Regions from separate parts of the Amycolatopsis sp. NPDC004169 genome, predicted to be linked through region 3. Evidence: riboswitches for the same ligand, from Rfam matches in the RefSeq annotation. Region 3 holds a riboswitch; each other region holds the start of a gene.
What was found. A riboswitch is a leader RNA that binds a small molecule or an ion and turns the genes downstream of it on or off. The one in region 3 is predicted to bind S-adenosylmethionine.
Positions count from the first base shown of each region.

Region 1 (3,266 bases), on a different contig from region 3:
ACCGACGCGGCTGCGGTGTTCTCGGTGCTGCGCACGGCGGGCATCGGCAAACGGCTCACCGGCGCGCTCGAACTCGAGTCGGGCATCAACGACGCGCCGGCCTACATCGCCGTCGTGGTGCTGGCCGAAGGCACCACTGTGGACTGGACGCTGCCGCTGCTGGTGGTCTACGAGCTGACCGCGGGCCTGGTCATCGGCCTGGCCTTCGGCTGGCTCGGCGGGCTCGCGCTGCGCCGGGCCGCGCTGCCGGCGACCGGTCTCTACCCGCTGGCCACGGTCGCGGTGTGCGTCGTGGCGTACTCCTCGGGCCAGCTGCTGCACGCGTCCGGCCTGCTCGCCACCTACGTCGCCGCGCTGGTGCTCGGCAATTCGCGGCTGCCGCACCGGTCGGACACGCTGTCGTTCGCCGAGGGACTGGGCTGGCTGGCGCAGATCGGGCTGTTCGTGCTGCTGGGGCTGTTCGCCTCGCCGGAGAGGCTGCTCGACGCGGTCGTTCCGGGCCTGGTCGCGGGCGCCGTCGTGCTGCTGCTGGCGCGGCCGCTCTCGGTCGTGCTGTCGATGCTGCCGTTCCGGCTGCCGTGGCGGGAACAGGTGTTCCTGTCGTGGGCCGGGCTGCGCGGCGCGGTGCCGATCGTGCTCGCCATGATCCCGCTCTCGCGCGGCCTGCCGGGCGCGCAGCGGCTGGTCGACGCGGTGTTCGTGCTGGTCATCGTGCTGACGCTGGTGCAGGGGGCGACGCTCGGCCCGCTCGCGCACCGGCTCGGGCTGGCGAAGAAGTCCGAGGCGCACGAGATCGAGGTCGACTCCGCGCCGCTGGACGAGCTGGGCGCCGAACTCCTGCAGGTCCGCATCCAGGTGGGGTCCAAGATGCACGGCGTGTACCTGTCCGAGCTGCGGCTGCCGGTCGGGGCGACGATCAGCCTGGTCGTCCGCGACGGCGCCGGGTTCACGCCGCAGAAGACCAGCCGGCTGCAGGAGAACGACCAGCTGCTGGTCGTCACCACGAGCGCGGTCCGGGACGCGGTCGAACGCCGGCTGCGCGCGGTGGACCGGGCCGGCCGCCTCGCGCGCTGGAAGGGCGAGTCCGGCCGCTGAGCACGCTCTGTGACCGCCGTCTCAGAATGTGAGGCGGGGGTTGGCGGCCCGGCGCGTTCTCGGTACCTTCGGGCTCAGGTCATGAGTGCCAGCGCGAAGCCCCGGCTTGCTGGCCGGCAACCCTCCTACCGCGGTGGGGTGCCCCGGGTGAAGACCGGGCCGGTCGCGCCGTGCGACGGGCAAGCGCGGGCCCCTCGCCGGGGTCCCCCGGATCGCCGAGGAGGCACCCCGATGACTCTCGCCATCGACCGCACCCAGCCCGAAACCCGCGAAGCCCCCGCCATCCCCACCGTCGCCGGGGCGTCGCTGCGGGTGCCGCTGGTGACCGGCGGCGACATCGGTTACGCCAACCTCGACCACGCCGCGAGCGCACCCTGTCTCGACGCCGTCCGCGCGAAGGTCGACGAGTTCCTGCCCTGGTACGCCAGTGTCCACCGCGGCGCCGGCTTCGCCTCGCAGGTCTCCACCAAGCTCTACGAGCGCACCCGTGACGTCCTGCGCCGCTTCGTCGACGCGCGGCGGACCGACACCGTCGTCTTCACCCGCAACACCACCGACTCCTTCAACCTGCTCGCCCGCAGCCTGCCGCGGCACACCACGGTGGTCGTCTTCGACACCGAGCACCACGCCGCGCTGCTGCCCTGGCACGGGCCGAACGTCCGGCGGATCCCCACCCCGCGCACCCGCCTCGCCGCGGTGTCCGCTGTGGACGAGGCGCTGGCCGGCGCTCCGCAGGGACCGCGGCTGGTCGTCGTCACCGGCGCCTCCAACGTGACCGGCGAGCTGCTCCCGGTGGCGGAAATCGCCGCCGTGGCGCGGAAACACGGCGCCCGGGTCGCCCTCGACGCCGCCCAGTTGGCCCCGCACCGCCGGATCTCGCTCAAGGAACTGGACGTCGACTACGTCGCCCTGTCCGGCCACAAGCTGTACGCGCCCTTCGGCGCCGGTGCCCTGATCGGCCGCGCGGACTGGCTGCGCGCGGCCCGCCCGTACCTCGCCGGCGGCGGCGCGACCAAGCTCGTCACCGAGGACGCCGTCGTCTGGAACAGCGGGCCGGAGCGCCACGAAGCCGGTTCGCCCAACACCGTCGGCGTGTACGCCCTCGGCGTCGCGTGCGAGACGCTCAGCGCGAACTGGGACGCCGTCGTCGAGCACGAGCAGGCCCTGCTCACCCGGCTGCGCAAGGGGCTCGAGAGCATCCCCGGCTGCGCCGAGCTGCGGCTGTTCGACGCGCCGGTCGACCGGGTCGGCACGGTCAGCTTCGTCGTCGACGGCTTCGACCCGGGCTGGCTCGCCGCGGTGCTGTCCGCCGAGTACGGCATCGGCGTCCGCGACGGCGCCTTCTGCGCCCACATCGCGGCCAAGCGGCTGATCGCCGTCACCGGCGGCGACGGGCAGCAGGCGGTCCGCGTCAGCCTCGGCCTCGGCAGCACCGAGGAACACGTCGACCGCGTGCTGCTGGCACTGCGGCAGATCGTCGCCCGCGGGGCCCGCTGGGAGTACGCGAAGGTGGACGGCCGCTGGGCCCCGGTGGGCGACCCGCGGGAGCTGCCGCCGTTCTGCTGAGCGCTAGCCTGGGCCGATGGGGAGAGGGCCGCGTTACTGGTTTCCGCTGGCACTGCTGGGTTTCGCGCAGATCGGCGCGGTCACCGTGCAGCTGCTGTGGCGCCGGAGCCCGGCCGAAAGCGAGTCCGCGAACCTCCTCCTGTCACCGGCGGTCCCACCCGGTGCGACCGAGTACAGCCGCGCACTGCAGTGGCCGCTGGACTTCCACGTCGGGGACAGCAGCCTCCCGGCCGGGCCGGTGTGGCTGGTCACGCTCGGCGTGGCGGTCCTCGGCACGGCCGTCTGGTACGCGTTCGCCCGGCGACCGGGCCGGGTGGGGTGGTTCGCCCTCGGCACGATCGCCGCGCTGCTCGCCGTCCCGCTGCTCGACCTGGTCGGGTCCTGGCAGTTCCGGCTCGGCGACGGCCTGCGCGGCCCGCTCCTGGCCACGCTCGGCCTGCTGCTGCTCGCCGCGTACGAGCGCAGCCGGTTCGTCCTGCTGACGGCGGCGGCGTTCGCCCTGGTCGCCGTGGTGCTCTCGGCGGACATGGCCGGCATGCTGGCCTCGGCGATGATCCTGCTCGCCGCCGCGCTCGTCGCCCTGCTGCGGGGAAACCCGAGCTCGA
Region 1 is NZ_JBEXMD010000006.1:1,560-4,825, forward strand. It holds gene ABZX11_RS09790 (potassium/proton antiporter) at 1-1,095, shown strand, start outside; SAM riboswitch class IV at 1,173-1,287, shown strand; gene ABZX11_RS09795 (aminotransferase class V-fold PLP-dependent enzyme) at 1,327-2,661, shown strand; gene ABZX11_RS09800 (hypothetical protein) at 2,678-3,266, shown strand, end outside.
Region 1: it holds a riboswitch for S-adenosylmethionine, as region 3 does, so the genes downstream of both, ABZX11_RS09795 (aminotransferase class V-fold PLP-dependent enzyme) here and thrC (threonine synthase) in region 3, are expected to answer to the same signal.

Region 2 (3,266 bases), on a different contig from region 3:
CGGACCGTCCGGCACACGCCCGCGCCCGACAGCTCGGCCGCGACCTCCACCGCCGACTGCCCGTCTTCGCAGAGGAACGCGCACGTCGGGCCGGAACCCGACACCGTGCCCGCGAGCGCGCCCGCGTTCACCCCCGCCCGGAGCGTGCGGCGCAGGTCCGGCCGCAGCGAGACCGCCGCCGCCTGGAGGTCGTTGCCCAGCAGCAGGGCCAACTGACGCGGGTCGCCCGAGGCCAGTGCCTCGACCACCGGTGTGTGCGAGCCGATCCGGGGCGGGTTGCCCGCCGCGCGCAGGCGGTCCAGCTCGCCGAACACCTTCGGCGTCGACAGCCCTTCGGCGGCGAAGGCCAGCACCCAGTGGAACGTGTGCCGCGACAGCACCGGGACCAGTTGCTCGCCGCGGCCGGTGCCCAGCGCGGTGCCGCCGTAGAGCGCGAACGGAACGTCGCTACCCAGGCCGGCGGCGATCTCCGCCAGCTCGTCGCGCGTGACGTCGAGGTTCCACAGGGAAGCCAGCCCGACCAGCGTCGCCGCCGCGTCGGCGCTGCCGCCCGCCATGCCGCCTGCCACCGGGATGCCCTTGCGCAGCACCACCCTGACCTTCGGCTCGCCGGTGCGCCCGACGTGCGCGGCCAGCGCTTCGACGGCCCGCCAGGCCAGGTTTTCCGGGCCGGTCGGCACCGAGCCCTCCCCTTCGCCGTAGACCTCGATGCCGGGCTCTTCGGTGACCGCGACGGTCACCTCGTCGGTCAGCGACAGCGCCTGGAACACGGTGACCAGCTCGTGGTAACCGTCTTCCCGCAGGTCGTCGACCGAAAGGTGCAGGTTGACCTTGGCCGGGACCCGGACGGTGACTGGGGGCGGAACTACAGCGAGCACCCGACCAGCCTACGTGCCCGCGGAAACGCCCCGATGCGACGTGCACATCGGGGCGTTCCGGGACAACGATCAGGCAGCCGCGACACCCTGCGGGCCACGCGCGGTGTGCGTGACGTGGCCACCGCGCTCGGCGACCCAGGCCAGCGCCGCATCGGCCCGCTCACCGCGGACACCCAGGCGGAACCGGCCGACCGGCGTGTCGCCGATGCGGGTCAGGCCGCCGCCGATGGTGGCGAACTCGACGTCGAAGCGGCCCGCGGCCTCGGGCAGCAGCGCGCCCACCGAAGCGAAGCCGATCAGCACGACGTCGGCCGAGCGGTCGTAGCGCGCCGCCTGCGAGCGGGTCGTCTCGATGGCCGGCAGCAGCGCCTGCGCTGTGCGGCTGCCCGGGTTCGAGATCAGGTCGAGCACCGAGCCGCGCTCGATGACGGTGCCGTCCTCCAGCACCGCGACGTCGTCGCAGACCCGGCGGACCACGCCGGCGTCCGGCGTCGTGACGACGACCGTGGTGCCGAGCTCGGAGCGGGCCCGGTCGAGGACGGCGAGCACCGCGCCGGCCTCCTCCGGGTCGACGCCGGCGGTCGGGTCGTCGGCGAGCAGCACGGCGGGGGCCGCCGCCAGCGCCTTCGCGACCGCGGCGCGGCGGAGCTGACCGGCGGACAGCTCGCCGGGGCGCTGCGCGGCGCGCTGGGTCAGGCCGACGAGGTCGAGCAGCGAGCCGACCCGGCTGCGGCGCTGCGGGCCGTCGACGCCGAGCTGCTCCAGCGGGGAAGCGATGTTGCCGGCGATGGTGCGCTCGGCGATCAGCTCCGGCTTCGTCGAGACGACGCCGAGCTGACGGCGGATTTCGCGGAGCCGGCGGCCGTCGAGAGTGCCGGTGTTGAGGCCGTCGAGGCGGACGACGCCGCGGTCGGGGCGCTCCTGCAGGGCGATGCACCGGGCGAGGACGGACTTGCCGGACCCGGCCGGGCCGACCACGCCGAACAGCGAGCCGGCCTGGACGTCGACGCTCACGTCCCGCAGGGCGACGACCGAGTTTCCGTTGGTGGCAAAGGATTTGGACAGGTTTTCGACGGTGATCACGAAGGCTCCAGAAAACGGGGTGCAGGCAGCGCGCAGCACCCGGCCGCAAGCGAGTTCCGTCCGGTTGGGACGGTGCGTGAAGAAGAGGTGGACCGGCTACGACAAGCTCAGTTGGAGCGTCGACATGCGGTCACGGAGCGGCGGCCTTCGTCGACTACGCGACGCCTGGTCAGGAGCAGGGGGCGAGCTACCCTCTTCATCGAAAACGGCCTCCATCGGTCCTGGCGGTAGCACCTGCCCTGCGGAGGGTGGTTGCTGCGACTTCGGCGAGCCAGGTCTCTCAGTCGCTCGGGATGGACGTACTGAGTAAAACCGATCCCACGGATCGAAAGCAAGCCCGTTGGCCCAGATCACACGACTGGCGGTGTCCGGATCGCGGGATCAAGGGCGGAGAGGGCGTATTTTCACGCTTCCACAGTGGAACGGCTAGCGCGCGGCGGCGATCCGGGCGAAGTCGTGCACGTCGAGCTGCTCACCACGGGTTTTGGGATCGATCCCGGCGGCGGCGAGGAGTTCGCCCGCCTGCTCGGCCGAGCCCGCCCAGCCCGCGAGCGCGGCCCGCAGCGTCTTCCTGCGTTGTGAGAAGGCGGCGTCCACCAGGCCGAAGAGGACGTCCCGGTCGGCGGACGCGGTCGAGTCCGCACGTTCGAAGGCGACGAGCGCGGAATCGACGTTCGGCACCGGCCAGAACACCGAGCGTGGCACGGCGGCGACCTTGCGTGCGGAGCCGTACCAGGCGAGCTTGACGCTCGGGACGCCGTAGATCCGGCTGCCGGGGCCGGCGGCCATCCGGTCCGCGACCTCGGTCTGCACCATGACGAGCCCGGAGCGCAGCGACGGCACCTCGGCCAGCAGGTGCAGGACGACGGGCACGGCGACGTTGTAGGGCAGGTTGGCGACGAGCGCGGTCGGCTCACCCAGCTCCGCGCGGGTGACGCGCAGGGCGTCGGCCCCGACGACGGTCAGCCGGTCCGCGGCCTCGGGCCCGCGTTCGGCGACGGTCTTGGGCAGCCGTTCGGCGAGCTTGGGATCGATCTCGACGGCGACGACCCGCGCGCCGGTGGCCAGCAGGCCCAGGGTCAGCGACCCGAGCCCGGGCCCGACCTCGAGGACGAGATCGTCTTCGGTGACGTTCGCGAGCTCGACGATCCGCCGGACGGTGTTGGGATCGTGCACGAAGTTCTGCCCGAGCTTCTTGGTCGGCCGCACGTCGAGTTCGGCCGCCAGCCCGCGGATTTCGGCCGGTCCCAGCAGTTCAACCACCGGACGAGCCTACTTGAACCCGGATCCGGCGTGATCAGCGGC
Region 2 is NZ_JBEXMD010000008.1:129,369-132,634, reverse strand. It holds gene ABZX11_RS13465 (4-(cytidine 5'-diphospho)-2-C-methyl-D-erythritol kinase) at 1-878, opposite strand, end outside; gene ABZX11_RS13460 (ATP-binding cassette domain-containing protein) at 948-1,961, opposite strand; SAM riboswitch class I at 2,171-2,261, opposite strand; gene rsmA (16S rRNA (adenine(1518)-N(6)/adenine(1519)-N(6))-dimethyltransferase RsmA) at 2,388-3,224, opposite strand.
Region 2: it holds a riboswitch for S-adenosylmethionine, as region 3 does, so the genes downstream of both, ABZX11_RS13460 (ATP-binding cassette domain-containing protein) here and thrC (threonine synthase) in region 3, are expected to answer to the same signal.

Region 3 (3,266 bases):
CGGCCGCGAGCTTGGCGACCACCGAGCCGCTCGCGCCGGTGAGGCCCCTGCGAATAGCCCAGAGCGACCGCCTGTGGCGGCGCGGCCCTGCCAGCGGCCGCGAGTAGCTCGTGCCGGTGGGCAGCGATCAGCGGTCGCCCTTGGCTGCCGCCACCTCGAGGACCGCTCGTTCCAGCGCGTAGCCCGGGTCGGCCGCCACGCCCTTGACCTCGGCGTTCAGCCGGGCGACCACGCGCATCGCCGTGGCCAGGCCGTCCGGGTTCCAGCCGCGGGACTGGCCCTGGGCCTTGCGGATCTTCCACGGCGGCATCCCCAGCTCGCCCGCCAGCTGGTTCGGGTTGCCCCGGCCCGCGCCGGAGACCCGGGCGATCGTGCGGACCGCGTCGGCCAGTGCGTCGGCCACCAGGACGTGCGGGACACCCAGCTGCATCGCCCACCGCAGCGACTCCAGCGCCGCCGCGCGGTCGCCGCCGACCGCCTTCTCCGCGACCGCGAACCCCGTCACGTCCGCGCGGCCTCGGTGGTAGCGGCGGACCGCATCGGCGTCGACAGCACCGCCCGTGTCCGCCACCAGCTGCGTCGCCGCCGACGAGAGTTCCCGCAGGTCGGAGCCCACGGCGTCGAGCAGGGCGGCGACCCCGGCCGGGTCGATCTTGCCGCCCACCCGGCGGACCTCGTGGCGCACGAACTGCTCCCGCTCGGCCGGCTTGGTCAGCTTCGGGCACTCGGTGATCTCGGCGCCGGCCTTCTTGAGCGTCGCGGGGAGTGACTTGCCCGCCTTGCTGCGGCCGCCACCCGTGTGCACGACGACGAGCACGACCCCGTCCGCCGGGTCCTTCAGGTAGGCCGCGACGGCGTCGGACAGCTCCTGCGAGATGTCCTGCGCCGACTCGAGAACGATCACCCGGCCCTCGCTGAACAGCGACGGGCTGACCAGTTCGGCCAGCTCAGGCGCTGTGAGATCGGACACCCGGACCCGGGTCAGCTCCGCGGTCGCGTCCGTCGCGCGGGCGGCGGCGAGCGTCTCGCGGACGGCCCGCTCGATCAGCAGTTCTTCCTCTCCCAGCACCAGGTGCAGCGGGGCCGGGGCGGTGGCTTGCGCGGTCACCCCGAAATCCTCTCACTTGCGCTCTTGTGCGCCCGCTCCGGTGATGTCGGGCCGCCACCGTGGCACGGGCCGAGCGCGATGTCGTACGGTGTAGCCGAGGCAGCCGCCCCGGATCTCCGGCGCGTGGCACCGACAACCGAATACCGCTCATCCAGAGGGGCAGAGGGAACGGCCCGACGAAGCCCCGGCAACCGGCGTACAGCCTGTCATCCCGCGATCGCGGGATAGCTGACGACCACGGTGCCAATTCCGGCCCGCTTCGGCGGGGCAGATGAGGAAAGGAACCTCGCGATGACCGCCACCCTCGGCACGACCTCCACCACGAAGACCCCGGATCTCGGTCCGGCCGTCGAGCTGGTGTCGAAGGAAGAGGGCCACCGGCAGCCGCTCGCTCCGGAATTCGTCTCCGCCGAGGACTTCTCGCCGCTCGAGGTCGCCTACGACTTCGGCCGCGTCCGCCGCGAAGACATCGAAGCCGGCCCCAAGAACATCTGGCGCTACAAGAAACTCCTTCCCGTTCCGTCCAACGTCGAAGAGATCCCGAACACCGAGCCGGGCGCGACGCGGCTGGTGCGCGCCGACCGCCTCGCCAAGGAACTCGGCCTCAAGCGCGTGTGGGTCAAGGACGACACCGGCAACCCGACGCACTCGTTCAAGGACCGCGTGGTCGCCGTCGCGCTGGCCGCGGCCCGCGAGTTCGGGTTCGAGGTGCTCGCGTGTCCCTCGACCGGCAACCTGGCCAACGCGACGGCCGCGGCAGCGGCCCGCGCCGGCTGGCGGTCGGTCGTGCTGATCCCCAAGACCCTCGAGCGCGCCAAGATCCTCACCACCGCGGTGTACGACGGCGACCTCCTCGCCATCGACGGCAACTACGACGACGTCAACCGCCTCGCCACCGAGCTCGCCGGTGAGCACCCGAAGTGGGCGTTCGTGAACGTGAACGTCCGGCCGTACTATTCGGAGGGCTCGAAGACGCTGGCCTTCGAGGTCGCCGAGCAGCTCGGCTGGCGCATCCCGCCGCAGATCGTCGTCCCGATCGCCTCCGGTTCGCAGCTGACCAAGGTGGACAAGGGTTTCCGCGAGCTGGGCCAGCTCGGTCTCGTGGAAGCCAGCCCGTACAAGGTGTTCGGCGCGCAGGCGACCGGCTGCTCGCCGGTGTCGGCCGCGTTCCGCGAGGGCCACGACGTGGTCCAGCCGGTGAAGCCGGACACGATCGCCCGTTCGCTGGCGATCGGCAACCCGGCCGACGGGCCGTACGTGCTCGACATCGTCAACCGCACCGGCGGTGCGATCGAGGACGTCTCCGACGAAGAGGTCGTCGAGGGCATCCGCCTGCTGGCCCGCACCGAAGGCATCTTCACCGAAACCGCGGGCGGGGTCACCGTCGCCACGGCGAAGAAGCTGGTCGAGACGGGCAAGCTGGACCCGGACGCCGAGACGGTCCTCCTGATCACCGGCGACGGCCTCAAGACCCTCGACGCGATCGAGAACCACGTCGGCCCCAAGGCAACCCTGCCGCCGTCGGCCGCGGCCGTGAACGAGGCCCTCGGCTACTGAGCACCGCCCGGGGCGGGCACCTCGGCCCGCCCCGGGGCTCAGGCGCGCCGCGGGCTGTCACCGCCGGGGCGGCCCACGCGGCTCGCCCCGGCGCACTATTGCCGCTCCGGTGATCACCGCCGTGTCGCCGTCCAGGTCGGTTCGGGTGACTCGTGCGCCGAGCGCCACCAGCGTGTCCATTGTGGACTTGCTCGGGTGGCCGTATGTGTTTCCCGCGCCCACGCTGACCATCGCCACCCGTGGAGCCACCGCCGCGAGGAACGATGGCAGCGAGTAGCGACTGCCGTGGTGGGGTACTTTCAGCACCTCCGCTTTCAGATTGCCGATGTCGGCCAGCAGGTCGGCCTGCGCGGCCAGTTCGACGTCACCGGTCAGCAGGACGTGACCCGCCGGTGTCTCGGCCCGGAGCACCACCGAGCTGTTGTTGATCGTCGTGCCGTCCTGGGGGCCGTCCGCGCGGGCCGGGACGTAGCGCGGGCCCAGGACCTCGAGCGCCAGGCCGGGCCAGTCGAGCCGCTCGCCCGGGTTGAGCTCCACCAGCGGGACCGCCTGCCGGGCCGCCTCGGCGGCGACCTGACGCCACGCCCACCCCGGCGACCGC
Region 3 is NZ_JBEXMD010000013.1:159,381-162,646, reverse strand. It holds gene holA (DNA polymerase III subunit delta) at 128-1,108, opposite strand; SAM riboswitch class I at 1,253-1,386, shown strand; gene thrC (threonine synthase) at 1,400-2,665, shown strand; gene ABZX11_RS19950 (ComEC/Rec2 family competence protein) at 2,723-3,266, opposite strand, start outside.